One region of the Shewanella sp. MF05960 genome, then DNA from elsewhere that is predicted to be linked to it. Evidence: riboswitches for the same ligand, from Rfam matches in the RefSeq annotation. Region 1 holds a riboswitch; the other holds the start of a gene.
The links. A riboswitch is a leader RNA that binds a small molecule or an ion and turns the genes downstream of it on or off. The one in region 1 is predicted to bind thiamine pyrophosphate.

Region 1 (16,469 bases):
CGTCAACGCCCAAAGCATTTTGTGCCTCTCATCAACCGTAATCCAGTCAGATTTTGGCAAGCCACCTCCATCGTACTTTTTCTGGCTTTAATCACCAGCTTATTGGTTTAGGCCTAATATGGTTTCTGAGTATAAAAATCGGGTATTAATGAATTCAGTTAACTAAAATAACCTTACGCATAGATAATTAGTTAGCATTAATACTAAAGTGTTATTTTTTTATGGTGATGGCTCTTTTGGCTTATGTTCAACAATGAGGATGATTGGTAATATTCACATGTTGGAATATTACTTGGCAATGAAGTCGTTTAGTCAGTTCACATGGAGTGTTTGAGATGTTTAAAGTCGTAAATTGGATGTTAGTGTCACGATCTCAGTTGCTCATTGACTTACTTGATTGCCGTTGGCCGCAAGAATTTTTAGTTAAATTAACTCCCGCCCAGCCCGGTAATATGGCAAATAAATTGGCTGAAGAAGTTATTTCAGTGGTCTATTTTGACTTATCAACCATCGATATCCAACAAGCTTATCAATTACAACGTCTTATTGAGCGAGAATATAGCTCTATCCATACCGTGTTTATTAACTTCCCCAAACAACTTGATACGCGTTTTCTTATTCACCCTTCGACGACTCTAGGTGTTTTTTACGCTGACACCAGCTTAACGGAAATCAGTTTGGGATTGAACGACATAATGAAAGGGCGAAGTGTCATGCCGCAGGAGTTATTACATTCGATGATGAATGATGATAACGAAGTGGAAGGCGATCAGTTGACTATCCGCGAACGTGAAGTGCTGCACGCCTTATTGTCAGGCAGTACCAATTTAGATATTGCGAATCAATTATTTGTTAGTGAATCAACGATTAAAACTCACTTATATCGTGCATTTAGAAAGATAGGTGTTTCCTGCAGAGGCCAAGCCATTGCCTGGGCGCAAACTCACATGCATGAGGTGAGGGTATAATCCTTAGCTCAACAGCTTTTGTAAATAAAAATGGGTATCAGTTGATACCCATTTTTGTGTCTGCTTTTTGTGGAGAGTTTAACCTTTATCACTTAAACCATTGTCAGTTAAACCACAGCTAGTTAAACCAAAGTGCGGTTTTACTGGCATCGCTAATGGTTAATGAAATCGTGTCCGCTACTGCTTCTCGCACCGGCAGTTGGCCTTGCATTAATTCATCGCGTCTAAACCAATGTAAATTGAGTTGTTGTCCTACGCTATAGCTTTGCAGTTGCTGCTCAAATTGGGCGTTAACCTGTAAATTGTCAGCGGCGATCAGTAAATCTCCGGCGCTGAGTCCCGCTTGATGTGCAGGGCTGTTTTGGCTAACCGCTAACACTTTAAGGCCGAGTGATTCTGGTTTTGTTTTGGCACCGAAGGCGATTTTATAACCTTTGGCATCCCCGCCACCTAAATCTGCTGTACCTTCACTGGCACGCACTGTCATGCTAACACCGACTTGTTCGAGTAAGCTGCTTAGCGGTATGTCTTGGGTGTTGTCTAAATAAGCAAAAATATCATCACACGAGCGGTTAAGCAGTTTTTCAACAATCTGTTGATGGCTCATGTTATTGGTGCCGATTTGCGGCAATCCATATTGTTGCCATAACGTGCGCATTACATCATCAAGGCTGTGCTTGCCCTGGGTTTCTATGCGGATGGTTAGGTCTAAATACAACGCAAATAGTGCGCCTTTGGTGTAATAACTCACAATGGCGTTAGCAGCATTTTCATCTTGCTTGTAAAACTTGGTCCATGCGTTGAAGCTCGATTGCTTAAGGGTTTGCTTAAAGCGTCCTTCGCCGCGATACACTCGCGTCATAATTTGGCTCAGCAGAGTTAAATAACCTTTTTCATCAATGCACTTAGACTTAAAAGTAATTAAATCATCGTAATATGACGTAATCCCTTCGTATGCCCATAATTGCTCTGTGTACGACTCTTGCGATAAATCAAATGGGGTAAATTCGGCAGGTTTAATGCGTTTTACGTTCCATGAATGGAAGTATTCGTGGCTGCAAAGTGACAAATAGGTCCGATAGCCTTTATCAACCGGCGCATCGAGTGACAAAGGTAGGTCATTGCGCGAACACATTAAGGCGGTTGAGGCTTTATGTTCGAGTCCGCCAAAGCCGTTATCTAATACGGTGGTCATAAACACATAACGTTCAAACGGTGCAGGCGTGCCAAATAAGTTAATTTGATACTCGCAAATGGCGGTTAAATCCTTAACCAGGCGAGTCATATTGGCGCGGTGTTTACCACTTAATACGATATCGTGTGGCACTCCAGCTGCATAAAAGGTTTCTATGCTCAGCTCGCCCATTTCAACGGGATGATCGATTAAGTCATCGTAGTTTGGTGCGCTAAAATCACCAAAACCAAATTGTTCGCCAGCGGTTCTGTTCATGCTGGTGGCTAAAATCCAGTGGCTTAACTCGGCTAATGCGGGCTTGGCTATGGTAACCTGGTGCGGGTGTGACTCAAGCTCTTTTGCGGCTAAAAATACGCTACTGCCATTAAAGAAACCGTGGTTTGTATCAAGGTGGGCGGTACGTACCGATAAATCCCAGGCGTAAATTTGATAGCATAATATGATGTCGCTACCCTGGTTATTTACCTGCCAGGTTTGCTTATCTAACTGGGTGACGGTTAATGCTTGTTGATTTTCTGTGGCGTCAATTTCGATAATGTTTTTAGCAAAATCACGGATCATGTAACTGCCAGGTAACCAGGCCGGTAAGTAAAAAACTTGTGACGGTGAGGCTTGGGTGACGGTGAGAGTGACTTCAAATAAGTGCGCTTTAGGATCGATCGCATGGATATGATAATGCATAAAGAATTCCAAATAGTAGAAGCGTTGCAATCAAAAGGATTGAGCTATAATCAACAATGCTGCCAAAAATGACTCGGTTAAGCAAACGAATCCCATTTTCTGTAAAAGATAACTGATTTATTGAGTTTTTTCTGGAGTCAGAGATCAAAGACTTGTTACTATCATCATTAGCAGAATGCTGTCATTCATTAAGGATCCTAAAATGGCCGAAGAAACCATATTCAGTAAAATTATTCGTCGTGAAATTCCAGCCGATATTTTATATCAAGATGAACTCGTCACTGCATTTCGTGATATCGCTCCGCAAGCGCCCACGCACATACTTATTATTCCTAATCATTTAATCGCCACGGCCAATGATGTCAAAGCATCAGATGAAAAAGCCTTAGGCCGAATGATGACCGTAGCGGCTAAATTAGCCGATGAAGCAGGCATTGCAGAAGATGGTTATCGTTTGATTATGAATTGTAATAAACATGGTGGCCAAGAGGTATACCATATTCATATGCATCTTTTAGGCGGTAAGCCATTAGGTCCAATGCTGAGCCGCGACTAATGAAAATTAACAGTGATTTTTTCCCATTAACTGAAGTGGCCACTCGTTTTGTTAACCAATTGGCTCAGTGCCGCCGCTTAGGGTTAAGTGTTAAAGAAGCCAGTGAGCATCACGTATTAATTGAGTTGCCATACAGCCAAGACATTATTGGTTACCCTGATACGGGTGTGATCCATGGTGGGGTGATTACCACCCTCATCGACACCGCTTGCGGCACCGCAGTGGTGTGCGCCATTTTAAAAAAATATCAATCGCTTGAGTTGTCACCAACATTAGATTTACGGGTCGATTACATGAAGCCTGCTGAGCCACATAAACCGGTTTATGCCTTTGCAGAGTGTTACCGTTTATCGTCTAGTGTGGCCTTTACCCGCGCGATTGCCTATCAAGAAAGTATTGATGAACCGATTGCCCATGCGGTAGGTTCATTTATGCGTATTAGCCCTGAAATGGTTGGCGAAGAGTTTCGTCAGGCGTTAATGGGAAACTTGCCGGAGAGTCAGCATGACTGAGCAAACAACCCAGGTTGCATCAAGTGAGTTGGATGTTCAAGATGTGGTAAAGCGTGCCATTGAGTTAAATGACTACAGTTATTTGCTTGAAAAAGTGCCGTACTCACAATTTATTGGTATGTCTGTAGCCCGTTTTGGCGACGAAATGGTGTTTAGATTACCCGCAAAAGATGACAATATCGGCAATCCCATTCTACCGGCTATTCACGGAGGGGTGATTGCAGGCTTTATGGAAATGTCGGCCATTGTGCAATTAATGGTGTTTATGCAGGCCAAAAAGGTGCCTAAAATTGTCGACTTTTCAATTGACTATTTACGCGCAGGTTTACATCAAGACACCTTTGCAGAATGTAAAATTACCCGTCAAGGGCGCCGCGTGGCGAATGTGAGCATTAATTGTTGGCAAACTAACCGTAAACAATTGATCGCCACAGCCAGAGCGCATTTTTTATTAGATTAATAACCCAAACCGCCAGTAACATTTAAGGAAAAGATTATGAAACTCGCATCGATTATCGTACTCACATCAACGTTGTTACTTGGCGCTTGTGCTCACAACACCGCGGGTATTGCCCTTGACTCTAATGGGCAAGTTCGCGTTGATAGCAGCTCTTTTGCCAGTGATGTCAATGTCACTGATATTGCGTCAATTATGGTGGGCGACTTAGTTAAAGCCTCGGCGTTAATTCAGAGTAAATCGAGCACAGACTTACGCGTGCAATACAAATTTACCTGGTTTGATGCCAACGGTTATACCATTGAAAATGAGGCAACAAGTTGGAAGTCGGTCAAATTACATGGCATGCAACAACTGCAAGTCAGTGCAGTAGCACCTAATACTCAAGTCAGTCATTTTGAGGTATACGTGCGCGAAACCTACTCTGATTAACGCTTTATATTCGTATTTTGTACACGAGGTTTACCGCTTGTTTGATACGACAAAGGCACTAGCATAATGTCGACATTGGCAAAGTGCTTTTTGTGTTATCAAATTGTATGACGGATCGTGTAATCAGATTTTAGATAGTTTATACTCGTGGCCGCCAAGGGGTGTTCAGCAATACTGAACTGAGATGTCGTTAAGACGAACCCTTAGAACCTGATCCGGCTTATACCGGCGTAGGAATGGGCCACACTATCTTTAAGTGCACCTCTTATTCGCTACTCTTGCCGGATCTCAAAATCACTATTTGAGGTCCTATGTTCACGAAAAAATCTACCGGGTTAACCCACACCCCAATTGCCTTAGCGGTTATCGCAGCACTAAGCTCGCCGATTGTTTTAGCCAAAACGGCTGATGTTGAGCGCGTAACTCCCGAATATGAAAAAATGGAAGTCATTGTTGTTAATGCTGATTTTAGTAATATCAGCCTTGATAAAATGCCATCGAGCGTGACCGTTATCGATGCTCAGCAACTTAAAGACGAAGGTGCGCAGCATTTTGAAGATGTGCTGAATTCCATTGCTAACTTTAACTGGTCTGGTGGTAGCTCTCGTCCTAAATACTTCCAAATCCGCGGTGTCGGCGAGCAAGAGCAATACCAGGGCGCGCCAAACTCATCAGTTGGCTTTGTGGTCGATGATATTGATTTATCAGGACTTGGCATGGTGTCGAGCATGTATGACATGCAACAGGTTGAAGTGCTGCGTGGACCGCAAGGGACACAATACGGTGCCAATGCCTTAGCGGGATTAATTTATCTAAAAAGTAATGATCCTACCGATTCATTTGAGCATGGCGCAAAAGTCAGCGTTGGCGATGATGATTTACGCACGTTTTCTGGCTTTAGTTCTGGGCCATTAAATGACTCAGGTAAATTGTTGTATCGGGTATCGGTTGAACAACATACTCAAAATGGTTACCGAAATAATCTGTACCTAAATAGTGACGACAGCAATCAACGTGACGAGCTCAGTGCCCGCGCTAAATTACGCTGGTATGCCACAGACGATTTACAAATTGATTTGACCTTATTACATGCCAATTTCGATAACGGTTATGATGCCTGGACACTAGACAACACCACTAATACCTTAACCGATCAACCGGGTATTGATGCGCAAGAAACAACAGGTGCTGGGCTTAAGTTTATTTATACCGGTGCCACAGCATTTGACTTCACCTCACTCACCTCGATAGCGCAAACCGACCACCACCACGCATATGATGGTGACTGGGCAAACCCTGACTACTGGGCCAGCAAGCAATGTACTTTGTATGATGATGACTACAACGTCACAGGCAGCGAGCCATGTGAGTACGATTATACCTGGGATAAAGAAGGCGACCGCCAAACGCTTACCCAGGAGTTTCGTTTATCATCAAAAGATGCAGGGCGGATTTTTGCAGGTAGCACTGACTGGTTAGTGGGTGTATATGCCATGAACCTCAATGAAGATAATGACTTATATTCTGAGTACAACACCTGGCCAGATGAAGTGTTGCAGTCGAGTTACGAAGCCACAAATTATGCTGTGTTTGCTCAATTAGACAGTCATTTAGGCAATGATTATTTGTTGTCTACCGGTTTGCGTTTTGAGCAAAGAGACAGTGAATACCGCGACAGTAATAACGATAATTTTGATCCGTCAGAAAACATGTGGGGCGGTCATATCGCCTTGTCAAAAGCCATAAATAGTCACCATAATGCCTATGCACGCATTGCGCGAGGCTATAAAGCGGGTGGCTTTAATATGACGTTGCCAACAGAATTAGCCAACAAAAAAGAGTTTGATACCGAGATTTTATATAACTACGAAATCGGCATGAAATCGACTTGGTTAGACGGCAAGGTTGACTCGACATTGGCAATATTCTTCATGGATCGTGAAGATCAACAAGTGTCAGCCTCTTTACAAGACCCAGATAATCCACAACGATTTGTATTATTTACTGAAAATGCCGGTAGTTCACAAAACTACGGCGCTGAAGTCGATGCTAAATGGTACGTCACTGAGAATATTGAGTTTTACGGCAGCGTTGGCTGGTTAGAAACCGAATACGGCCAGTATGAATACAGTGACAAATACGGCTCGATTATTGATTTGTCGGGTCGTGAATTAGCCCATTCTCCTAATTTTACCTACAGTGCCGGTATGACGTATGTCGCCGATTCGGGCTGGTTTGCTAATATCAATGCCAGTGGAAAAAGTGATTTTTATTACTCAGATAGTAACGAGTCAACATCAGATGCATACACCATTTATAATGCCCGCCTAGGTTACGAAACAGCAACATGGTCGGCTTACTTATGGGGCCGTAATTTATTTGATAAAGAATACGGTGTGCGCGGCTTCTATTTTGGTAACGAACCCGATTTAGATTGGGCCGACAAACAATACATTCGTTATGGCGACCCTCGCCAAGTGGGTGTGACGTTCGACTATAAATTTATGTAAGTTCAACTGCGGCATCACCCGGTGCCGCATACCTTTTAGGAAATGAACAATGAAATTAACCGCTGAAATTAGTATGTATCCATTCAACGAAAACTACCTTGATCCAATCAAGTGGTTTATTGGCCGTGTTGATAGCTACAACAATATTGAACGTGTCACCAATGCCATGGCAACACAAGTGTGCGGTGAGTACGCTGATGTTATGTCAATGCTGGCCATTGAAATGCAAGCTGCTCACGAGAAGTGGGGCAAAGCCGTATTTGTGTGCAAGTTTATTGGTGGCGAACTTAACCTAAGTCATAGCGAATAACAGCCATGAATGACGTGATGTTAGCCATTCAACAAGCTTTTAGCGAAGCGTCGGTCATGACATTTTGGGAAGCCATTGCCGTCATGCTTGCGCTGGCTTACCTTATTCTGGCAATGCGGACTAACATTTGGTGTTGGTCGGCGGCGTTTCTGAGCACCGCCATTTACACAGTATTGTTTTGGAATGTGTCGCTATTAATGGAGTCGGTGCTCAATATTTATTACATGGGCATGGCTGTTTATGGTTATTGGCTGTGGTTGCATGTACCGCCTGTGCAGGAATCTCAACACCATGAAGTGAATACACAACTGAGCATTAGCAGTTGGTCGTTGACGACTCACAGTATTGTTATCGCCGTTACTGCTTTGGTGTCGATAGTGGTGGGATACGGTATGGCGAATTATACCAGTGCAGCATTTCCCTATATCGATGCAGCCACCACCTGTTTTGCGGTTGTTACCACGTACTTAGTGGCAAAAAAAGTGCTCGAGAACTGGCTGTACTGGGTGGTGATTGATTTGGTTTCTATCTACCTTTACTTCCAAAAAGGACTGATGTTGACCTCAGGTTTGTTTATTTTATATGTCGCTATGGCCGTTGGCGGTTACATGATGTGGCGTAAAAAATATCAACACTCCATTGTTAAACAAGATAAGCTTTCTCAACAGGCAATTAGTGTATAATCACAGCATTATCAGATTGTTATTGCGGTAAAATTTATGTCATCACCTTTACTCACGTTACCCAGTGAGTTAATTAATATGTTGCAGCAGGCAATACCCGCTGCAACATATCACTCATTATTAACGCAATGCACTGCCGTTACCTTATTAAATACTGGCTTAAGTAACCAAAATTATTTGTTGTCTTGCCCCTCGGGTGACAAGGTGTTGCGCGTCAATCAACGCCACAGTCATTGGTGTAATAGGGCGCTTGAGGTTGAATGTTGGCGCTCTGCTATCGCGGCGAATATCGCGCCGAAACTCGAATGGGTGAGTGACGACAAGCAATTTTATTTAAGTGATTTTGTCGCTCAACCGCAAGGCGATTGGAGCCAGTTCTCATCCATGTTTGGCCATTCATCTACTCGGCCATTGTCGGCAATCGCTCATCCGAATGTGGATGCGGTTGCTTTGTTGGCGCAATTATTTGCATCGCTGAGCCAATTACCCGTACCGTCTAAATGCATAAGTGTAAGTGGGCAATGGCAGCAATACGCTTTGCAATTAGATGCGATGAGTCAGCAACAAACTGACGCACAGTGGCATCACGCATGGCAAACATTGCAGGGTATGAACATGCGTATCAGGCATTGGCTGTCACAGCTTGAATCTTGTGTTCTGTTGCCTATTTTTTGTCATCGCGACTTAACCCCACACAATTTGCTGTTAAGTCCCGCCCCCATAAATAGCGCATTGCCGCAAAGTAAACTATTTTGTATTGATTATGAGTATGCTATTGCCAGCCATCCATTGTTTGATTTAGCCAGCACTGTAGCAACCCATAACTTAACAGAAGACCAAGTGGCGCAATTAACTCACAAGGTTATTGTGCAATATTGCCAAATGTCGAGTTTGACCGATGTAGCCGCCGCTAAAGCGGCAATGCCTGCTGCGATAAACTGTTTTTGGTTATTCTCGGCAATGTGGTCACTGCTTATGGCGGCTAATGAATCTCAACAAGATACATTAGCGATGGCTAAATACATTAAGTTTTACAATCAATACTTAGCCCTGATCCATTAATCAACGTATCTTCAGGTTGTTTGGGTATAGTATAGATTCACCTAATTTTGAGGGACCAATTGTGACCAAAAAACTGTTGTTATTATTGTGCTGTACGGTTTTATTTGTAGGCTGTTCAACCAAGGTGAGCTATTTCTTTCTCGATTGGGCCATCGAGTGGGAAGTTGAAGAATATGTTGATTTAAATCGTGATCAGCAAGATAAATTTGATCAACTTGTTGAAAAGTTTTTAGTATGGCATCGACAAGATGAATTACCTCGATACCGCGATCAGCTAACCTTATTATCAACTCAAGCCAATGAATATTCATTAACACCAGAGTTATGGCAGCAACAAGTCACTATGGCCAAAGCGCACTGGTATCGAATTTTTAATGTCGTCATGCCAGACTTACTCCCCATAGTAGCAAGCTTTGATGACAAACAAGTTCAACAGGTATTAACTCAGCTTAAAAAAGAGCAAAAAGAGTTAATTGAAGAATACGCCGGTAAAGAGCAAAGTGAACTGATAACAGACTCAGACAAGCGTATCGAAAAACAGTTAAAAGAATGGACCGGTAGTGTCAGTGAGGCGCAACAGCAGATTATTCATCAAGCCAATACAGAGCGTTTAGCCACCTTAGATATGTGGTTAGAATACCGTCACGAATGGCTACGACAATTTGAGCAAGCTTTATTGCGCCGTAATGAGGCTGACTATTTTACCGCTCAAATGACACGCTTACTCACCGCACCTGATGAGCTAAAGTCATCTGTTTATCAAAATAATGTCACTGAGAATACACATAAGTTTGGGGTGATGATAATTGCTTTAAACCAAAGCTTTAGCGACAAACAGCGCAAACACTTTAATGGTAAATTAACCGAGTTAGTTGACGATTTAACCGAATTGCACTTAGATAAATAACTGAACCTCACTGAGATACCTCAGCGTAAATTGAAAGATTTTGCCGCTAAAGCAGGTCTTTTGATTCACTACACATTTAGGACGAATTATTTATGCAGGCGTTAATTGGGTTATATCAACAATTTTTACTTGTTATTAAGCACTCAGACGGCATAGCCGCTTTGGCCTTAAGGCTTTACCTTGCGCCGGTATTAATGCAGGCAGGATACAATAAGCTATCTCATTTTGACGACACCGCAGCCTGGTTTGGAAACCCAGATTGGGGCTTAGGTTTACCCATGCCAGAAGTCATGACAGCATTAGCGGCAGGTACCGAGCTAATTGGCGGAGCATTATTACTGGTAGGATTAGCCACTCGATTAGTCGCATTGCCTATGATGATCACCATGCTAGTGGCAGCATTTGCAGTGCATTTACCTAATGGATGGTTAGCTATTGCCGATGCCAGTTCATGGCTTGCCAATGAAAACGTGATGGCATCAGCAGAAAAACTGGCCGCGGCTAAATCTATTTTACAACAACATGGTAATTACGAATGGCTGACCAGCTCTGGCAATTTTGTGATTTTAAATAATGGTATCGAATTCGCCATTACTTACTTATTCATGTTGTTAGCGTTATTGGTTATTGGCGGTGGACGTTACACCAGTGTCGACTATTTTATTAGCCGTCGCTTATTAAAGTAGTGTTGTTCACTCAGTCGATGAAACCCGTTTAATTAATCCCACCAAATTGGTGGGATTTTTGTTAATATCATTCGCATAATTTTACTTGAAAGGATTGAACCTTGGACGCAACACAACTGTTATTGACTCGCCAGTCAACGCCTCGTCTAGTCGCCCCAGCACCAACGGCAGAACAACTGACTTTTTTACTCGACGCCGCAGCTAGAGTACCCGATCACGGCGCACTAACACCGTGGGAATTTATTATTGCCGTTGACGATGGTTTAGCAAAATTGGCTGATGTTTTTGTTGCCGCAGCCAAAGCACAAGGTGCCGACGAAGCCATGATAACCAAAGCCGGCAATATGCCATATCGTGCACCTATGGTGATAACCGTTGTTGCCAAAACGCAACAGCATGACAAAGTGCCAGTTTTAGAGCAACATATCGCAGCAGGCTGCGCCACCATGGCCATGCAACAAGCTGCATTCTCTTTAGGTATTGGCGCAGTATGGCGCAGTGGTGATTTTGCTTTTAACGCTGATGTGAATGCCGCATTAGGATTAGCCGCAGACGATCAAATTGTGGGCTTTTTATATGTCGGCACTCCAGCGGTGGTTGCACCCACTAAACCGCTAAAAAGTGGCCAGCAATTTGCGCGTTATTTGTAAGCAACGTAAGGTCATAACGTTTCGGGGTTATGACCTTCGGCCATCTTCATATTGATGCATGACCTGCGGCCACTAACGTCGCGTTCGCCGATACCAGAGCAAAGCCGATACCAGAGTAAAGCCGATACCAGAGTAAAGCCGATACTAGAGCAAAGGGATAAAGCGCATTCTTGTTCATCAATCAACCTTTGCAAACCCTCAGTGTTCCGGAAATATTTTCGCTTTTAACCAATAGCTTAACCAAAAATTTAACCAAAAATTTAACAAAAAATTTAACAAAAAATTTAACAAAAAATTTAACAAAAAATTTAACAAAAAAAAGCAGCGAAAAAAGTGCGACGGAAAATTATCCCGCTTTTTACCTCGCTTGTAGCCTGCTTCAGCCACCTCTTTATGGCAAAGAATGAAAATGCTAACGCTTCTGAGCGGAGTCTGATGTGAATGGATTTACGAATGTCGTGTTGGCATGGTCAATGATATTCCCATAAAATTATGACCCAGTGTTAAGGTTGAACAATGAAGTCTAATGTTTATGTTTATTACTCATTGTTCCAAATAACGCTATGATAAAAGAACATGATGTAAATTAATTTGATATGGGAGTGCTATGCTGCATAGGATTGAGTTAGATAAAACCTATCTTCTTAGAAGAAAAGTGCTAATCGGTACCTGTTGTTTATTAAGTATCATTGGATTATTTTTAGGCATATTTAACTTGCTCAGAGCAGAAGCTAGCCCAATATTAGCGACGTTTGAACTCATATACGCTCTATTATCACTTATATTAATGTACCGTGCATTAAACAAGCGCCATCAAGAATGGGAAGTGCATCTATACGTCTATAGTCTTACCGCACTGATTATTTTTGCTATTTATATCGCAGAGTTAACTAACTTTAGATTTTGCTGGGCACTGGTTATCCCTATTCTGTATTTCCTTATGCTGGGTAAAAAATCAGCCACTATTCCTACCAGTATTTTGCTGGTGTTGTCAGTGTTAGATATCAGCGTAAAGTCGGAAATGATGTTTTCATCTATGTTGATTAATTTTATATGTAGTTACCTTACAGTGTGGATTGTGTCTTATGTATATGAAACGAATAGAGAGAATTCAGAAAAAGAGTTGCAAGAATTAGCGTTACTTGACCCTCTCACCCAAAGATATAATCGCTTAGCGTTAACAAAGCAGTTTCAAAAAATATCAACTAAGCCAAATGCGTCAATGTATATAATGTTGCTAGACCTTGATTACTTTAAAGACATAAATGACAATCATGGCCATGAAGCTGGGGATATTATACTTCAGCAATGTGCAGAAAAAATTAGCTTAATAGCTAATCATCATTATACTTTTCGGATTGGGGGCGAAGAGTTTTGTGTCATTGTTGAGGCAACAGAATTAACCCAAGCATTAGTATTAGCGGAATCAATTCGACAGCAAATCAGTCAACATGAATTCAACTTTGAAGATCAGATATTATCCATAACCTTAAGTATAGGGGTCACCCAATTTGAAACAGAGATGACGCTATCTAAGGCTTTATCACAGGCAGATGCACAGTTGTATGAAGCTAAACGCTTAGGCAGAAATAGGGTTTCTTATTAACAAAAAAACAATGCAAAAGCTAAAACCATAAAATTAAGCTAATGATTATAATTGACTGAATAACGAACAGTGAGCTACGCGTTATTTACCACTTTCCAAGTGGTTGTGGTATTGATAATTCAACAGGTGAAAACTTTGAGCATCGGCGTGAGTGGTTCGATTCGGGCATTCTTGACTTAGCGCCCCTCTTTGCCATTGATATCAGTGTGGCGCCATTAGTTCAAGCAGCCAGGACATACTGAATAGACACAACATCCCCAAAGATAATTGGCTTAAAATCACTACAGAATTTGGCGCATTATTTAAAGGCGCTGTAGGAGCATTACCTGCCTTAACCGAATATTGCGAGCATTTAGACTGAAAACGACGACAAGGCGCTGCAAATTGTCAGCGCTGGCTGTGCACTTAAGTCATCATCCCCAATCGAATTACCATTTCCTTATACTTGATTGCTATCAGGTTTTTCTGCTATGTTGAACTTTGTATAGGATAGGTAAACTACTAATTTAACGCTAATTTTTAACCATATTGATTAACGTTGGTGAGTTGAGTACATCTAGCAGAATTATCGCCAAAGCAATGAAAATGAGATATGTTATTTGTTCAAATTATGAGTGGCTTAGTTTTCCGATTTCGAGAGAATAAATTAGTTAGTACAAGAGCAATTTGTTCATACAAAAAAATGGAAAACTAACAGTAGTTGTTTTTAAAAATTTATAAGAATATGACAATGCCAACGAATTCAGCACGGATATTGTATGAAAATCAGCGTTATGAGTTGATTAAGCAGTTAGAAAAAGGCGGTCATGAAAACCCTGAAGTGTATTTAGATGGGGTTAATCTTATTTTGGGTAGCAATAGTTCAAAGTAATGCTGTTAGTTACTTAATGTGTTATTTTTTAGATTGAGGTTTAACTGTATGAAATATAAAGTAACTTTCATAAAGCCATTACTTTTTTTGGCTGTTTATGGCCTAGCCTTTTTTTCGTTAGCGAGTGAAATTATTACTGGTGAACATGGTGAGAATGAAATAGTGCTAACTTCTAATAGTAAAGACTTGTTTGTATTTTATGGTGATAGAGAAAATTGCCTGAAGTTTATTGTAAAATCAAATATAGAGTATCTTTCTGATCCAATTCCTGAGTTGAATAGATATTACAGTGAAAATGATAAGTCTGTAATGTTTGAAGAATTCAGGAATCATAAAGTATTTAAACAGTGTCCTAATGTCTTTGATAAAGTTGTTGAAGTTAGACGAGATATATTGTCTGAGACTAAACGGGTGGCTAAATTTACAGGCTTTGAACCATCTTATGATGATATTGCACATTCTAATGACCACTATCAAATATATGAAAATATCGATATTAATAATGATGGAGATGATGAAGTGGTAATACTTTATGGTTTATATTTTTCAGCATGGGCTGATACCTATAGCAAAGTTGATATAAAAGACTGTTCACTAGAAGTTGTTTATGAAAACTATGCGCCAAACAAAATACTTAAACTGGAAAATAAATTCTATTTTGCAAATTATTTGTCTAAAGATAAACATCTAAATGAACCCAGTATTTCTATTATCAACGGGAAGGGCTCTGTTAAAAATATTTGTAGTATTGTTACTAAAGAAAAAATGGACTTGTGGTGCTCTCAACAATCAAATGAAAACAATAGGAATTGTCAGTTTTATTTAAATAAAATGGTTTTTCAAAGATATAAGTAATGAAAGTACGTAATACGGGAATGATCAAAATTCAATACTAAGAAAAATAATTTGATTTAATGAAAAGTTATGAAAGTGATGTTGTTCGAATTTACAAATTTAGTGGGGTCAGGGTCTGAGGGATCCCCACGAATTTAATAGCATGCTTGTGGATCCTTGATTAACGATTGTAGCATCTTAATTCCAGCTAACCAGTGAGACTTCAGTAGCCTCAAAGACTTATCTTTATAGGCCCTTAATCCTATAAATTGATTTGATAAAACATTACGGTGCTTGATTGAATTCGCTTGGTATTGTCTATGTTTATCAGCCCTTTAACTGCCAATCCTAGCAGATATAGCATAAATTGAGATAAGCAGGCGATGAGTAACAATACGCTGAGCTTATGCGTAATCCTTGAGCCACTATCATTCATTTTTAAACCCGTTTTGACATCCCTAAAGCTCTCTTCTATTTGCATCCTCGTCGCATAAATTTTAACGACTCTTTTAGCAGCATTTCTGCTACTGCATAGCGATGTTGCCAGTAACCACGGCTCTTTTTCTCGCTCGGCACTTGTTCGTGACTGTTTACTCTGTCTAGCTTTATCACCTGTTGCCACGTTGTCTTTTCGCCCTTTAGCGTTACGTTTAAAAATCACTAAGCGAGATTTAAAAGCAGCGGCGTTTTTCAAGGTAGTTGTCGCCTAAGCTGTTAAGCTGCTTCTTTTTTGTTCTCTGGGTTTAACTCCACCTCACCGATTTCATCCCAGTTTCTGGTGCCATTTGACCAGCGGTTAGGGTTAATTTTTTGCGATTTTTTGTATAACTCACGGCGTTTTGCCAATATCGCTTTATCTTCACCATGATGACGTTGTGCCGGTGTCACGAATTTGATACGACTATGTCTGTGCTCATTGTTGTACCAATTCGCGAAGTCTTTCACCCAAGTTCTTGCATCTTCAAGGCTTTTAAAGCCTTCACTTGGCCAGCGGTGGCTGTATTTGACCGTGCGAAACAGTGATTCCGAGTACGGATTATCATTGCTGACACCTGGACGACTACGAGAGCCTATTACTCCCATTTCAAGCATCTTGGACTGCATCGTTAAGCATTTCATCGGACTGCCGTTATCTGAGTGCAATACCACGTTTTGTTTAACGCATTTCTCAGCCCAGAGAGTTCGCTCAAGTAACTTTGCAGCATAGTCACCTGATTCACTATCATGAACTTCCCAACCCACAATTTTACGGCTGAAAATGTCGATTATCATGTAAAGGTAGAAAAACCGTCCAATCACTGTTGAAGGACAGTAGCTGATATCCCAGGTCCACACTTGGTTTGGTCCTGTCGCTGTGTACCCCTTAGGCTTAGCTCGGCTACCTTTAGGTTTTTCTTTTCCTCTATGAGTGAGTTGGTTGTTGGCCTTCAGCACACGATAAAAGCTTGATTCAGATGCGATATATTGCCCATTATCTGCCAGCATTGGTACTATCTGGCTTGGCCCTAAATTAGCGTATTCTTCTTGATTGCTGATAGCTAATATGGCT
Region 2 (16,469 bases), on a different contig from region 1:
CTGTGGTGTCTACCGCGGTAGGTGGACGTGAAATTGTATTGAATTTACCTGAGATGTTTTTCAATTTAATTGAGCCACCAAAGCCTGGCCCAACAGCTGAGGAACTCGCAGAGCAAGCTGCAGTGCAAGCGGCGATTGAAGAGCAACTCGCTAAAGATGATGCGATATTTTGGATTGTTACCGTTAATGGTGTGCTATTCCTGTTTGGGATTGTAGGCATTATTGTGTGGCGTAAAAGACAAGCGTTAGCGAAAGCGATGGCGGCGGCAGAAGAGCGTTTAAAGCAAAATCCACCTAAAGAAGATAAACCCCCCGAGAATGAACTTGAAAGCCTAGATTTGGACGACATTGATTTAACCATGCCAGATGATAAAAGTTAATTGATTATTTTTAACGTCGATTAATACTTGAATGTGGTCCTTATACCATTGCGCATTAATAAGTGACCACTCAGAATGCATCCAGCGGTTTTTGATTAAGGCGTCGCTATGTAGTAATGGTTGTTCCCTTTCAAATAGCGAGAACGCAAAGCAAAAGCCGCTGGGGCATTCCTTTCAGGCGAGTTTTAAAAGGGCTTACACTGCGTTGCATGACTTCGAAAGAGAACAACTATTCATTCAGTCATACGCCTTGTTTAAGCCCTTTTAAATTCTCGCTGAGAGATCATTTACTAACGCGCAATGGTATTAAATACAATAATTGTGCATTTTTTAGCTAAACGAGTTAAAACCGTTAAAAAATAGTTGACGATTAATTATCACAACTTTATTATTCAACGCACTTGTGTGGAGCGGTAGTTCAGTTGGTTAGAATACCGGCCTGTCACGCCGGGGGTCGCGGGTTCGAGTCCCGTCCGCTCCGCCATTCAAGTGACTGTTTACATTTAATAAAATTAATTTTATGCGATTGTTTTTTCAAGTTTAATTTTATTAAGTGTAAGCAAACCGTTTTGGAGCGGTAGTTCAGTTGGTTAGAATACCGGCCTGTCACGCCGGGGGTCGCGGGTTCGAGTCCCGTCCGCTCCGCCAAATAGATAAGCCCTTACAGCAATGTAAGGGCTTTTTTATTCTTTTTAATTTCCAGCATCTTCAACATTCGATCACGACACTGGTCGCGAGTTCACTCATTCAAGGTCAGCGTCCGCTGTGTCAAATAGATAAGCCCTCACAGCAATTTAAGGGCTTTTTTATTATTTTTAATTTCCAGCATCTTCAACATCTTCAACATTCGATCACGACACTGGTCGCGAGTTCACTCATTCAAGGTCAGCGTCCGCTCCGCCAAATAGATAAGCCCTTACAGCAATGTAAGGGCTTTTTATTATTTTTAATTTCCAGCATCTTCAACATCTTCAACATTCGACCATGGCGCACTGGTCGCGAGTTCACTCATTCAAGGTCAGCGTCCGCTCCGCCAAATAGATAAGCCCTTACAGTAATGTAAGGGCTTTTTATTCAATTATGTGTTTATGTCAGTAAAGAAAAACAATGATCCCTAGGCTGGGTAGGTCGCGTTAAAACGCATAGTTGACGCTGAGCTCTACTGAACGGCCGGCGCCATTCATTTGGGGGAAACCTTGGGTGTTATCTTGCTTATATTGCGCAATACTCACCCCACCTAAAGGCAGTTGGTAATATTCATCAAGTAAGTTGTTTACTGCCAGAGTCATGGTTGCACCTTGCCATTCAATACTGCTTGAGATGTTCAGTAGTGAATAACTGTCAGTGGTGTTTTCAAGGCGATTATTGTCGACCCGATCTTTTGTCGCCACCCATTGCCAGCTAATACTATTGTTCCAATCACCACGTTGATGCTGAAGTGTTAACTCGCTCTGTAATGGTTTGATTTGATATAGAGGCGTATGGGTATCGTTTCTTTTGCCATGAGTGGCACTGATATTGGCTGCAACAACCCACTTACCATTATCGTTTTCTGTTAACAGGTAACTCGCATCTGCGCGCGAGCCATAAATTGTCGCATCGACATTGGTAAATTGTAAAATATTACGGCGGTTTAGCTCGATGCTCGTGCTATTAACGCTACCAATAACATCAGCATCAATATAGTCATTGATATCGCTATACCAGGCGGTAACTGAGGCCGTGAAATCAGTTTGCACTAATGTATATGCGGCGCTAAGAGTGCGAGCCGTTTCATGGTTTAAATCGGGATTACCTACATAGCCATTAGCATCGCCATACCAACCTATCATGGTTGTCGCCATCGTACTTTGGCCCCAGCTGTAGCGTTCATATAAGTTTGGTGCCCGGCCTTTTTGAGCTAAACCAAATTCGATGATTTCGGTATCGCTTAATTGATATCGTGCTAATAATGTGGCATCAATAATATGGTCATGTCGTGGTCGATAAAGCTGATTAAATTCATCTGCTGCCAACGCATTAACGTTACTCATACCCATCATACTCATGCTGTTATAAGGTTGCACTTCACCAGTAGTGGTCGTGACATATTCATAGCGAACACCCGCTGTTATCCACCATTGTGTATTTAGCGTTTGTTGCCATTCTCCGTAAACCGCAGCGCGTTTGCGTTTACCATCATTAATATTGACGTAATCATTTGGGCCCATCATGGATGAGCCTTCAATAGCAGGCCAGGTATCATCAAGTTGATACAGATAATATTCTTGTCCAAGCAATAACGTACTGTCATTACTCATAGGGAGTTGCCAATGCAATTGGTAACTAAAATCTTTACCTGTGGTTTCCATCGGCATCATGCCGGTTTTTTCTGGCGTGAAGAAACCCATATCATGTTCGACACTGTGCCAATTCGCTTGTGCACTAAATTGACCTTCATTTTCAAGTGCTAATTGATAACGCAGTATTGCACCATAACTGTCGTTGTTGGTCATATCCATATACTGATTGGCGAACCCCTGATATGGAATATGTTGATGGGTTAATTTAATGGCAAGTTGTTGGGTATCATCTTGCCATGCTGCAATTAAGGCATGGTTTTGTGCTTGATATAGCGTGTCTAACACGGTGTCGCCATTACCATCGGTATAACTATTGGCGTCTTCAAAAGCGCCTTGGTAGCTAAAACTCAGTGCTTTACTGGCGACGGTGGCATTGACACTGGCTAAGCTGGTATCGCTAACACTTCGATAACCTGCAGACACATTACCGCTATGCCATGTAAGTTGGTCTGTTAAGGAAAACTCTGGGTTAAAACTATTGATTTTAATCACACCGGCAATGTTATCTCCACCGGCACTGACCGGCGACACACCTGCAACCACTTGGGCTGAGGTAATTTGACTTGCTGCCACGTAAGATAGTGGTGGATTCATGTGATTGGCACATGATGAAGTAATGTCATTGCCGTCGATAAGCACTTTAATGCGATCGCCCATCATGCCATTCAAAATCGGTAAGGCTGAAACACCGCCCGCTTGTGAAAACTCAACACCTTGTTTTGTGAGCAAGCGTTCCGCTGAACCTAATAAATCTTTATCACCGTTTTGTTGACCGTGGACTTCAACTCTTTCAATGTCTGAATATGTGTCTTGTGTTGATGGCTGTGCTGCAACAGGTGCAGACAACACTACCATTATGGCGAAAGATATTGATGAGTAAGCAGTGTTAATATTATGATTAGATTTAATGCTTTGTGTTTTTAATGTGGTCAAAATCATCACCGTATTTATTATATTGTAAATTAGGATGAATATATTTCATCGCTATTTTTTGCATTAGAAAATTATAACCTACTAATAAATCTATGGAATGCGACATATTGTCGCATCTAAAATGATGACTTTTCGCAGTGTGAATCAGCTTGTGTGAACTCAGCCGCAGCGTCATGGTTTTGGATATGACTGCTCTGTTTTAGAGTGAATAAAGTGAAATACGTGCGAAATTTAATGCTTGTTTTTTTATTGTAAGCTTGCCTATACTGCGGGACATCTTGTCGGAGTGCCATTATGGCTGAGACCGTTTATTCGGGATCCGTTGAACCTGATCAGGCTAGAACCTGCGAAGGAAACAAGCGTAATAATCGTTTTTATTACGGCATCATGTTGATAATTTAGCGTTTTGGTTGATGGTTTTTTCACAGCCATTTATTCACTTAACCTAAGCCTAAATCGATACAGACAGTGTCATTGTAATGATTGATTATTTATATGCGTCACAATCTTTTTGTGGCCATAGCTTTGCTCAACACCTCTCCTGACAAGCAACTCTACTCTTAAAATGAGGTTGCTAATGTCACATTCAAACCGTCGTCAGACACGAGCGAAAGCTCAACAATTTATCGATACCCTAAAACCATTACAACACCCAAATTCTGAAAAAGTCTATCTGCAAGGCAGCCGTCCCGATCTGCTGGTGGCCATGAGGCAAATCCATCAAGCCAGCACTCGAACGGGTGGCACAGATAAGCATCCTATCACTGAGACAAACCCTGCCATTATGGTTTATGACTGCGCAGGGCCTTATTCCGATCCCCATGCTGATATTGATGTCCGTCGTGGTTTAGCTCCATTACGTCTAGCCTGGATAACAGAGCGTCAAGATACTGAGCAATTAACCCATGCAAGTTCTGGCTTTACTCAGCAACGTTTAGCTGATGATGGTTTAGACCATTTACGATTTGACGGACTTAATGCGCCACGACGGGCCACAGTCGGCAAACGCGTCACGCAAATGCACTACGCTAGGCAAGGGATTATTACCCCAGAAATGGAATACATTGCCATTCGTGAAAATATGGCGCGCGCCGATGTGCATGATAGCGTACTCACACAACACGCTCCCGGTGAAGCGTTTGGGGCGCACATTGGCCAACTGATTACCCCTGAGTTCGTGCGTGATGAAGTGGCAAGAGGCAGAGCAATTATTCCGCTTAATATTAATCATCCAGAAGCTGAACCTATGATCATAGGGCGTAATTTTTTGGTTAAAGTGAATGCCAATATTGGGAATTCAGCCGTAACGTCATCGATTGAAGAAGAAGTAGAGAAGTTAGTGTGGTCAACGCGTTGGGGCGCCGACACTGTAATGGACTTATCCACGGGGCGTTATATTCATGAAACCCGCGAGTGGATCATTCGTAATTCTCCTGTGCCTATTGGTACCGTGCCTATTTATCAAGCGCTTGAGAAGGTTAATGGGGTTGCTGAGGATCTTAATTGGGAAATATTTCGCGACACACTCATAGAGCAAGCTGAGCAGGGAGTTGATTACTTTACCATCCATGCCGGCGTGTTATTACGCTATGTGCCGATGACGGCCAAGCGTCTAACGGGCATTGTCTCTCGTGGTGGTTCCATTATGGCAAAGTGGTGCTTAAGCCATCACAAAGAAAGTTTTTTGTATGAACACTTTGAAGATATTTGCCAAATTTGTGCCCAATACGATGTGTCGTTATCGCTTGGTGATGGTATGCGCCCAGGCTCTATTGCTGATGCCAATGATGAAGCGCAATTTGCTGAGTTAGCCACCCTAGGTGAGTTAGTCAAAATAGCCTGGCAATATGATGTGCAGACCATAATCGAGGGTCCCGGCCATGTGCCGATGCAACTGATTAAAGTCAATATGGAAAAACAGCTTAGTCTGTGCGACGAGGCACCATTTTACACATTAGGCCCACAAACAACGGATATTGCTCCCGGTTACGATCACTTCACATCTGGTATTGGTGCGGCAATGATGGCGTGGTATGGCGTGGCGATGTTGTGTTATGTCACTCCAAAAGAGCATTTAGGTTTACCCAATAAAGACGATGTAAAACAAGGGCTAATTGCTTACAAAATTGCAGCTCATGCCGCGGATGTTGCCAAAGGGCATCCCGGGGCACAAGTGCGTGACAATGCGTTATCTAAGGCGCGCTTTGAGTTTCGTTGGGAAGATCAATATAACCTAGGCTTAGATCCTGACACCGCACGTGCGTATCACGATGAATCCCTACCGCAAGAATCAGCAAAAGTGGCTCACTTTTGCTCTATGTGCGGGCCTAAATTTTGTTCAATGAAAATCACCCAGGAAGTGCGTGATTACGCTAAATCTCTTGAAGATGCTAACACTCATGCCAAAGTGCAACACATTGAATTAACCACGGCGACTGATTATAACACCTTGGCAATGAAGCAAAAATCGGCTGAATTTAAAGCATCGGGTTCGGCTATTTATCATGAAGTCGCTGCTGCAAAGGCTAAAGAAGGGGTGGAGTAATGGCGACAAGTACGCACGCTAAAATCGATAACCTTATGCCAAAACCCATTGTTTGGACCATTGCGGGTTCTGACAGTGGCGGCGGCGCGGGTATACAAGCTGACCTACTGACAATGCACGATCTTCAATGCCATGGTTGCAGCGTGATTAGCAGCATTACTGCGCAAAATAGTGTGAATGTGACTCTCGTTGAAGCCGTTTCTGAGCAGATGTTAATTACGCAGTTAGATACTTTATGGGCTGATTTAACGCCGGTTGCGATTAAAATTGGCTTATTGGCCAATCAACAACAAATCGATATCGTTGCAAAATGGTTATCGCGATTAAGCCGGCTTTGCACATTACCTTTTGTAGTTCTCGACCCTGTGATGGTAGCCAGCAGTGGCGCGCAATTTTGTCAGCAAGCTATCAATTTTACGCCATTTGCTGGCTTAATCAGCTTGCTCACACCAAATCAGCATGAATTGTTTCGTTTAAGCTCGACATTATTATTGGAAAATACCAATCCAAGTAATGCAGATCTCAGTAATAAAAAGCCTAGGCATAGAGATTCTAGTCACACATTAACAAATCAACAAACTTCCGATACCAATACCGATAGCAACACAGATAACGATGAACTGAGCATGATAATGGCGGCTAAATGGCTTGCTAATCATTATCGTTGTCATGTACTAGCTAAAGGTGGCGATGCTGCTTGGCAACAGCAGCTAGCCACAGATGTTTATGTGACACGTAGTGTGGCGGGGGCGAGCCACATTCATGATAATCAAGTGTTTAAACTCACCAGCCCCAGAGTGAATACTAACAATAATCATGGCAGCGGTTGTACGCTGTCATCGGCAGTAGCGTGTTTTGTTGCGCATCAATTTTTGATTCATGACGCGATTGTGTTGGCAAAAGCTTATGTCAATAAAGGTTTAAGTGACAGTTATGCTATTGGCGCAGGGCCTGGCGTATTGGCACGTTCAGGCTGGCCTAACGAATTAAGTGTGATGCCGACCATTACAAACGTTGAGGATAATAGTGCTTATCGTAGCAATAAAGCCTTTCGGCCTGTGGTGACGCCATTAGGTGTTTACCCCGTGCTGGACTCGTTATCACAGTTGCACTCGGTTCTCGAGGCTGGGTGCCGTACCGTGCAGTTTAGAGTTAAATTATCTCAACCTATTACCGAGTTAACGTTACAGGCATTAGAGCAAAATATTATTGATGCAATTACTCTAGGTCGCGATTTTAACGCGCAACTGTTTATCAATGATCACTGGCAATTAGCCATAAAACACCGTGCATTTGGGGTGCATCTTGGCCAGGAAGATTTAGCCAGTGCAAATCTGGAGGCAATAGCTGAGGCAGGTTTAGCCTTAGGTATATCGAGTCATAGCTATTTTGAGGCGTTGTTAGCCCACCAATGTAAACCGTCTTATATCGCATTAGGTCATATTTATCCTACCACAACCAAGCAAATGCCATCAGCGCCTCAAGGGGTGACTAAATTAACGCATTATGTGAATTTGTTGGGCAAACATTATCCCACTGTAGCCATTGGCGGCGTTGATGTTGAGCGTCTTGAGCGACTGGCGAGCAGTAAAGTGGGGGATGTTGCTGTTGTCAGAGCGATAACTCAAGCGAGTCATCCCAGTGAGGCATATCGTTTAATGCATCAACGTTGGCTGCAACTCACTCGAGGCCATCAAGTGCCTAAGGTTATGAGTGCGCTTAAGGAGGCGATATGAAAGCGTTAACGGACAAGCAATATCGACAGTATTCGCGCACCATGTTGCTTAACGACATTGGTGAAACAGGGCTGTTGGCGATTATAAATAGTCAGGTGGCCATTATTGGTTTGGGTGGACTCGGTCAGCTGGTGGTGCAATATCTTGCAGCTGCAGGCGTTAAGCACTTTATGCTAGTCGACCATGATGTGGTGGCGCTCGATAATTTACCAAGACAATTATTATACAGTGAGGCCGATATTGGTCAGCATAAAGTCAGTGTCGCCAAACGCACATTGAGTCGTTTGTACTCAGATGTCTATGTCAATGCGATTACCGATAAGTTAACCGAAACTAACGTTATTGAGTTTACCAAGTACTTAGATACCGACACATTGGTGTTTGATTGCACCGATAATTTAGTTGCTCGTCATGTGATTAATCAGCTTTGTGTTACTCAAGGTTTAACCCTTATTAGCGCGGCGATCAGTGCGTATCAAGGACAATTATTCTGTATCGATTTTGGCGCTAAATTAACGCATGAGAAGCAATATGGTTGTTATCGCTGTTTATACCCTGAAGATATCGACATTAAGCAAACCTGTTCGCAGCAAGGTGTACTTGGGCCAGCGGTCGGGGTTATGGCCAGTATGCAAGCGTTAGTCGGTTTGCAGCATATCTGCAATACCTTCACTCAGTACGGCATTTTACAGCGCTTTGATGCGTTAACGCTACAGTGGCATCAAGCCAAAATGAACCGTGATCTGCAATGTACATTATGCCAACAGCCGCAATTGCAGGAGTACGCAAATGAATGCTAATCAACCATCTCAATCTATCAATGTGATGATCAACGGCGTTGCAGAAACGTTGGAGGGGCACGTGACAATCTCAGAACTGTTGATATTAAAGCAGCTGCCGATTAACGCCATCGCTGTCGTGGTTAATGATGAAGTGCTACCGCGCAGCCGCTGGAACCATGTTATGTGTCAGCATGATGACTCTATTTGTGTGTTTTCTGCTGTGGCAGGAGGGTAACTATGTTAACGATTTCCGGTCATCAATTTACCTCTCGGTTATTTACTGGAACAGGTAAGTTTAGTCATCAAGACATTATGTTAGCCGCAATCGCGCAGTCTCAATCACAGTTGGTGACATTAGCGATGAAACGCATTGATTTACATGCTAACCACGACAACCTGTTAGCGCCATTGCAATCATTAGGGGTGAAATTACTGCCCAACACGGCAGGGGCTCGCAATGCCAAAGAAGCCATTTTTGCGGCGCATTTAGCCTATGAGATGCTCGGCACTAAATGGATAAAATTGGAAATCCATCCCGATCCTAAATATTTGATGCCCGATCCTATTGAAACATTACTAGCAGCAAAGCAGTTATGCGATGACGGTTTTGTGGTGCTGCCTTATGTGCATGCAGACCCTGTGTTGTGTCGACGTCTTGAAGATGTTGGCTGCGCAGCGGTTATGCCATTGGGTAGCCCAATTGGAAGTAATCAAGGGCTGGCAACAGAAACCTTTTTAAACATTATTATTGAGCAGGCACAAGTGCCGGTGATTATTGATGCTGGTATTGGCTCACCTTCTCAAGCATGCCGCGCAATGGAAATGGGCGCCGATGCTGTATTAGTTAACACCGCGATTGCCAGCAGTGCCCAACCTGAAAAAATGGCTCAATGTTTTGCTCAAGCTGTTATCGCGGGTCGACAAGCATACGAAGCGGGACTTGGGCATGTCAATCGTCAAGCTTTAGCGACCAGTCCTCTAACAGGCTTTTTGGGGCTCAATGTATGACATCATTTGTTGATGAATTTGTAACACTCAATGCCGATGCAATGTCACTGAAACTTTATTCAACGACAGCGCAAGATGTTGAGCGAGCACTATTACAGCCCACGGGTAATTTATCGAGTTTAATGGCGCTATTATCACCAGCGGCAATGGCCTATTTAGAACCCATGGCACAACAAGCCGCGGCATTAACGCGACAACGCTTTGGTGCTAACCTTGGTTTGTTTTTACCTTTGTATGTATCGAACTTATGTGCAAATGAATGTGATTATTGCGGCTTTAGCATGAGTAACAAAGTTAAGCGTAAAACATTGAGCCAAGATGAATTAAATCAAGAGATGGCTATTATTAAGCAACGTGGCTTCGATTCAGTATTGTTGGTGTCTGGCGAGCATGAAACCAAAGTCGGTATCGATTATTTTGCAGCCATTTTACCGCAGGTTAAAGCCAAGTTTAGTCACGTGGCTATGGAAGTGCAGCCACTTGAAACGGTTCATTATCAGCGTTTGGCTAAGCTTGGTCTCGATTCAGTCATGGTGTACCAGGAAACGTACCGGCCGCACACCTATGCTCAACATCATACTCGGGGTAAGAAACAAGATTTTAACTATCGATTAGCCACAGCCGACCGAATTGCTAAGGCGGGTATTGATAAAATAGGGTTAGGGGTGCTACTAGGCCTTGATGATTGGCGTCTTGATGCACTCTTTATGGGACATCACTTACAGTATCTCGAACAAACCTATTGGCGCACTCGATACAGTATTTCATTGCCAAGACTTCGGCCTTGCACCGGAGGTATTACACCCAAAGTCGAGCTCAGTGATGCCGGTTTAGTTCAGCTTATCTGTGCCTTTAGATTATTTAATCCCCAAGTCGAAATTAGCTTATCGACTAGAGAACTAGCCAGTTTACGCGATAATTTATGGGCCTTGGGGATCACTCACTTAAGTGCAGGAAGCTCGACGCAACCAGGAGGGTATTTGAACCCTAGCACCCAGCTCGATCAATTTGAAATCAGTGATGATCGCTCAGTTGAACAAGTTGTTTATCGGCTTAAACAGCTTGGTTTCAATCCCTTATGGAAAGATTGGGAGATGGCCTGGATAAATCAATAACTCACTCTGTTTGTTATGCTTAAAAACTGTACATTTATGGGTGTTTACGCCATAATAATTATTAGTTATTTTACGACTTAATTGTCACTTTTTATTTTAGCTTTAGGCTAAAATTGATACAGTAACAATACATCTTTAGATTACGGTTAATAGCCAGGAGCGTATTATGCAAGTTCAATCAGCGTATGCATCAGGTATGCAGGGATTGCAAAGTGCACAACAAGGTTTAGCGCAAGCAACCACGTCTGTGGCGATACCTGATCAACAAAAACCCGCAGTCCCAACATCAACTCAAGATACTGTTACCTTAAGTTCGCAAGCGGTAACAGCTAATGATCAGACTTCTGCATTAATTTCGGCTACTGAATCGGTAAATCAAGGGCAAGCTTCTGCCAAAGTCATTGAAGCTGCATCTGAAACGATTGGTAGTTTGATTGATATCGAAGTGTAACAATGAACGCGGTAATCAGTCCCGCATCAATGAGCGTCGCGACACCCGCGACGCATAAAAGCGGAAGTGGCCACACTTCCGTTTATGGTCGTAGTAATAGTTCACATACCAGCTCATATACAACATCTCGTAATGCATCAGCTAATATTTCAACAAGCACTCCCGTCGTTAATTCGGTAAAATCACTACGTTCAAGTCCTGTATTATCTAACACATCAATTTCAGATACACCGCTTTCAAATACAGCGCCAGTATCATCCGCATCATCTATCCAGCCAGTGAACGCAAGCTATAGCTTAAAAAGTGGCCCAATGAATATTGCAGCGGTGTTACAAAAAACGTCTGTATCCAATAGTGGTTCATCGAATGCATCTGCTCAAGTCAGTGCTCAATCGACCCATTTTCAAACAAGCACTGTACAGGCTAATACGGTTCAGTCACCAACCAATTATAAAACCACGGAATCTCAGCAGGCAACACCATTTCAACCTGTGGTATTTACTGATGTTAATGATCAACCAAGTACAGTAAACCGTTTTATATCCACAACTGAGCCTCAATCAGAAACGCCTGCAAATGGGCAGGCGATGACCAGTAATGTAACCTCAACCACGGATGCTAACGTAACTTCAAATGATGCCGAAGTAGAGCAAGCCGCAAATGAGCAATCTCAACAAGAGAGCGCAGCAGCTAAAGAGCAAATTAATAAACAAATAGCGCAGAAACAACAGCAGATAGATCAAGCTGAAGCGCAACAGATTTCTGAGTTGAGTAAACGAGATATCGAAGTGAAAACTCACGAACAAGCTCATGCAGCGGTAGGGGGAAGCTTTGCGCAAAGCCCGAGTTACGAATATGAAAAAGGTCCAGATGGCAGACGTTATGCTGTAGATGGTGAAGTCAGTATTGATGTCGCTCCTATCAGTGGTGATCCACAAGCAACCTTAAGTAAAATGCAAAAAGTTTACGCTGCGGCAATGGCGCCAGTTCAACCCTCTATGGCCGATATTCGTGTTGCAGCACAAGCAGTACAGTATATGAACGAGGCTAAACAAGCTTTAGTTGTGGAGCGTCAACAGTCGGTAATGAGTACTCAAGACAGTGAGCATATGACTGAATTAGGCCAAATCTTTAAACAACCAGATAACCGTGACCCTCTTGCTCCTTTTATGCAAAAACAATCGAATAGTGACAATACCATTGCCGCATCAGCGACTCCCTATACCAGCTCTGCTGAGCCGCTAAACTCCCAATCAATCGCCTCTAAGCCAATTGTTAACGCAACACTCACAGCTTCGCAAACCTCATCAAGTGTTACCTCGAGGGGTGCTGATATACAATCTATGTCGGCAAATGGCATTAATCAACAACTCAATTCCGCTAGTCGTTATAATCCTTATCAAAATCAACTTTTACATCAAACTTCCTCCCAGGCACAGCCACCAGGTTTTGAATTTTACGTATAATCAATCTTGTATTCATTTACTGAGGCATACCCGGCAGTTTTTGCTATTTGGAAGGCAACAAGCATGACTACAGAGCGACGCCTTATACCAATTCTATTAATTATGTGACCAATCAGAGCCACTCAGATTGTTCAGTTTGAGGCGCATTGTTGAGATAATGGTTATTCCCTTTAAGGCAATGCAACAAAGAAATGAACGGTCTGAGTGTCTCCTGTAAGGCGGGTTTCTGTGCCTTCCATGCTGCTTAATAGCATTTTGACGTAGAACAACTATGCCTACAATTCTATTACTTGCCTAGAAGACACAGAACTCCCGCTGAATGACCAGATAATTAATGGAATTGGTATTAATCAATAATCATTGGACGTATTCTGAGTGGTCACTTATTAATGCGGATTGGTATTTTACTGGTGTGGATTCATCGGTAATTTATGCTGCTGCAAAATGAGATTTTCAAGTAACTTGGAAGCAGGGCCTTGTTGATCTCTATTTGGGATGACAAGATTTAAAATGACTTTACGTTGAGTGCTGCCACGTAATTGCAAGCGAGTCAGTTGCTTAGTGGCCAATTCCTGTGCAATCACAAAACTTGGCATCCAGCAAAAACCAATGTTGCGCAGTAAAATCGATTTCGCTTCGTGAAAGTTAGACACTGTCCAACGCTGCTCGGCTTTTAGCCAACCAATATCATTACTTGATTTAAGTCCTGTGTCTTTAATGACGATTTGCAAGTGTTGGGCAAGTTGTTTGTCGTCTTCAATGTCATTGAGTTGCGCAAGAGGGTGTTCAGGATGGCAGACTAATTCAAATACCGCTTCGCATAAAGGTTCAGAAATATGACCTTTGGGTGATGCAGCACAAATGGCGATATCAACTTGGTTATTTTGTATCAACTCCTGAGTCCCGGTGATGACTGAATCGAGAATGGTGACTCGTGTGCCGCGACTTTGTGGTAAAAATGCATTCAGTGCTTCAACGAGCGTGTCTATTGGGTAGATAATCTCACGAGCAATGGTTAAATTCGGCTCCCAGCCTTGCCCTAAATTTGTCGCAAGTTGTTCTAGCTCATCAACTGACTGAGTTAAGTGACGTGAACGGCGAAGCAACACTTCGCCTTGCTCGGTGAGATAAGCTTTACGCCCCTTCACTTCAAGCAAATTAATACCGAGTTGATGTTGTAACTTTGCCACAGCATGGTTAAGCGAAGACTGGCTTTTACTCAATTGTTCAGCAGCTTGAGCATACCCGCCAAAATCAACGACTGCTTGCACGATGCGCCATTGCTCTAATGTTGATTTAGCTCTACTCATTAATGTGTCCGAATAGTATAAAAGAATGAATATTTTGACATATAAAAAAGGCAAATGCAGTGCATTTGCCTTTGATTTATTACTGTAACTTGATTAACACTTTGATTCTTATTGAGTAAAAGGTAGTTACGCCTTCGACAGATTAATGAGCATTAGTCTTGGTTGCCGTTATCTTAGGTGTGACCAGTGTTGTGGTTACTGCATTAGGTGTTACAAGCTTAGGCAGATAACGTTTAGTGCTTGAAATATCGTTCAAATATGGTCCTTTATGTAACGTCTCAGGCCAATGCAGAAGCATCATGGCTAATACGTTTCTGTGTTCACCAGACGATAAAATAGCTTCACCTTTTGGTGATGGGATCATCTTAAACTGGGGATTATAAGCCGCAATCACATGTTTTTTGACTTTATCAACGACAGGGTTATTGCCATTGCCGGTGATTAAGAAACCAATTCCCACTTCAGTAATAATATCTTCTGTGGTGTCTTTTAAAATGCGATCAATATTTTTTTCAAAGTAAGTCAAAATCCATTGATATTCTTTGGCATCTACTGGGCGTTGATAGTATCCGCTGGCGGCAAAAATAAAGTGCGTCATGCCGTATATTTTATTTTTATACTGGCTCTTGTCTAGGCTGGCATCTTCATTATCAGGATAGGCGTTGATAAACGCTTTTTTATAGGCAGAGTAATAGTCACCTACGCCCATTTGTTTAGCCCAAAAAACATAGTTAATTAATTGTGCAGCCCAGGCTTTAATCATTTTTTTGTCTGTCAATGCTGGGGCCAAATCAGCCTTTTTAAGGGTTTTTATCATTAAATCATGACATGGTCCTTTAAAGCCAAACTCATCCACACGACTGGCGTAGCGCAGTAATATGTCGCTATAAAACATAAATTCAGGGTAGGGGGCAATGGCTAACTTGCGCGCATCGCCTCGTATACCCGATTTGATTTTGGCCACTTCTTTTTGTGATTCAGCCTTACTGAAACCGGGTTTATCTAAATTACAATTGTAAAAAGCTTGTTGTTCGGCAATGGTCAACAAATCGATTAACGAACCATTAGCGTACTTATCTTCACCGGTCATACGATATTGACGTATCGCATAGTGTCCTTGCACTCGAGGAGGCAGCGAATAAAGATTGCTTTCTAAGTTTGTCTTAATCCCTTGATAAACTTGATCTGCAGTTAAATTGTGCGGGACCGTTTCAATCGACTCTTTCGCAAACGCCACACTACTTAATAAGCTAGCTGACAATATTAGATACGAGAGTGTTTTACTCTTGCGCAGTTCTAGCATGTTTAAATCTCCAAATAAGTGAATGAGGGTCTATTGGTGAGCCGATAAGTTGCATAAGTTGCTCGTTAAAAGGCAAATACGCCTCGTTAACAATCAACAGATTAAAAATATCTAGGCTTGAATGTTGGGTTGCACTTTGGGTAATGATCAATTGTGCCACAGCATCTTGCCATAGTGGAAGATAATGGCTAATTCCTTCATTAGCAATAGCTTGGTAGCTATATATTGCATCAGTGGCACTCGGCCACGATTGGCCAAAACTGTCGGCAAACGCTGCTGACAATTCAGTGTTGAATGCTAGCCAATCACTGTTATCTAAATTACCTGAAAATTGATAATAATGGAGCGCGACTTTAGATCTAAACACTCTCATTTGTTGTTGATATTGAAGTGCGAGTTGTTCTCGTTCTGAAGTGGGTGAAAATGGTTGTAATTGAGTCAGATAATGGTTTAACCATAAACTTGCAATCGCGTGCTGTTGTTTATTTTGAGTTTTATGGGCGAGCAAATAAAATTGTCCACCTTGGGCCAAAGACACAATGGCATCGCTAAGTGCTGCAATCAGTTTTTGTTGTTGTTTTTGTGTCGTCAATATTGCAGGGAAACTCAGAGCATATTGGCCAAATTGATGACCGATTACAGTTTGTTTTATGAGCTGGCCGCTAATGGATAAGGCTGATTTCGATGACTGCTGAGGTTGCTGTTGCGAGAGCGGGTAAGTGTATATCTCACCTAATAAGCGTTGCTGATGCCATATTCTAATGATATTGATGTTATCGTTTTTTGAATCACTTACAGTGTCTGGCTGAGCAATATACTCAATGCGAATTCCCAGTGGTATTAACTGATCAAATAATTGCGATAAATAACCTTGGCTAGATACCGCTTCAATCGGGGCCGCTTTTTGAGTGAGGAATAACGCTTGCGCTATATCCCAGGGAGCTATGCCGATTGACTTGGTTTGCGTATCCAAAAATCGATTAAGCATTGCAGGCGTGAGATCATAGGGTGCTAACGCAAGTTCTGCCGCGTTTAGATAACCTTGTTCGATTGCTCTTTGCTGCTGTAATTCATGAATGTAAGCCATAGCGGCAAGTA

Region 2: linked by a shared signal. The riboswitch ahead of thiC (phosphomethylpyrimidine synthase ThiC) and the one ahead of ACROAE_RS04160 (TonB-dependent receptor) in region 1 are both predicted to bind thiamine pyrophosphate.

Annotation. Positions count from the first base shown of each region.
Region 1 is NZ_JBOZPS010000003.1:159,655-176,123, reverse strand. Features, by position in the region: gene ACROAE_RS04195 (protein kinase domain-containing protein) at 1-111, shown strand, start outside; gene ACROAE_RS04190 (LuxR C-terminal-related transcriptional regulator) at 336-968, shown strand; gene ACROAE_RS04185 (M61 family metallopeptidase) at 1,087-2,844, opposite strand; gene hinT (purine nucleoside phosphoramidase) at 3,047-3,400, shown strand; gene ACROAE_RS04175 (PaaI family thioesterase) at 3,400-3,912, shown strand; gene ACROAE_RS04170 (PaaI family thioesterase) at 3,905-4,372, shown strand; gene ACROAE_RS04165 (YcfL family protein) at 4,409-4,801, shown strand; TPP riboswitch at 4,949-5,055, shown strand; gene ACROAE_RS04160 (TonB-dependent receptor) at 5,113-7,311, shown strand; gene ACROAE_RS04155 (hypothetical protein) at 7,361-7,621, shown strand; gene pnuC (nicotinamide riboside transporter PnuC) at 7,627-8,304, shown strand; gene ACROAE_RS04145 (phosphotransferase) at 8,341-9,366, shown strand; gene ACROAE_RS04140 (DUF6279 family lipoprotein) at 9,428-10,273, shown strand; gene ACROAE_RS04135 (HvfX family Cu-binding RiPP maturation protein) at 10,366-10,959, shown strand; gene ACROAE_RS04130 (NAD(P)H nitroreductase) at 11,061-11,609, shown strand; gene ACROAE_RS04125 (hypothetical protein) at 11,656-11,787, opposite strand; gene ACROAE_RS04120 (hypothetical protein) at 11,780-12,016, shown strand; gene ACROAE_RS04115 (GGDEF domain-containing protein) at 12,217-13,215, shown strand; partial or broken gene ACROAE_RS04110 (transposase) at 13,424-13,576, shown strand; gene ACROAE_RS04105 (hypothetical protein) at 13,946-14,086, shown strand; gene ACROAE_RS04100 (hypothetical protein) at 14,135-14,941, shown strand; partial or broken gene ACROAE_RS04095 (transposase) at 15,076-15,602, opposite strand; one part of gene ACROAE_RS04090 (IS3 family transposase) at 15,635-16,469, opposite strand, start outside.
Region 2 is NZ_JBOZPS010000005.1:89,096-105,564, forward strand. Features, by position in the region: gene ACROAE_RS06645 (TIGR03503 family protein) at 1-380, shown strand, start outside; tRNA gene ACROAE_RS06650 (tRNA-Asp) at 788-864, shown strand; tRNA gene ACROAE_RS06655 (tRNA-Asp) at 952-1,028, shown strand; gene ACROAE_RS06660 (TonB-dependent receptor domain-containing protein) at 1,514-3,661, opposite strand; TPP riboswitch at 3,928-4,027, shown strand; gene thiC (phosphomethylpyrimidine synthase ThiC) at 4,233-6,200, shown strand; gene thiE (thiamine phosphate synthase) at 6,200-7,936, shown strand; gene ACROAE_RS06675 (HesA/MoeB/ThiF family protein) at 7,933-8,736, shown strand; gene thiS (sulfur carrier protein ThiS) at 8,762-8,953, shown strand; gene ACROAE_RS06685 (thiazole synthase) at 8,956-9,726, shown strand; gene thiH (2-iminoacetate synthase ThiH) at 9,723-10,841, shown strand; gene ACROAE_RS06695 (chemotaxis protein) at 11,008-11,292, shown strand; gene ACROAE_RS06700 (putative metalloprotease CJM1_0395 family protein) at 11,295-12,758, shown strand; gene ACROAE_RS06705 (LysR family transcriptional regulator) at 13,163-14,068, opposite strand; gene ACROAE_RS06710 (DUF3541 domain-containing protein) at 14,211-15,371, opposite strand; gene ACROAE_RS06715 (hypothetical protein) at 15,349-16,469, opposite strand, start outside.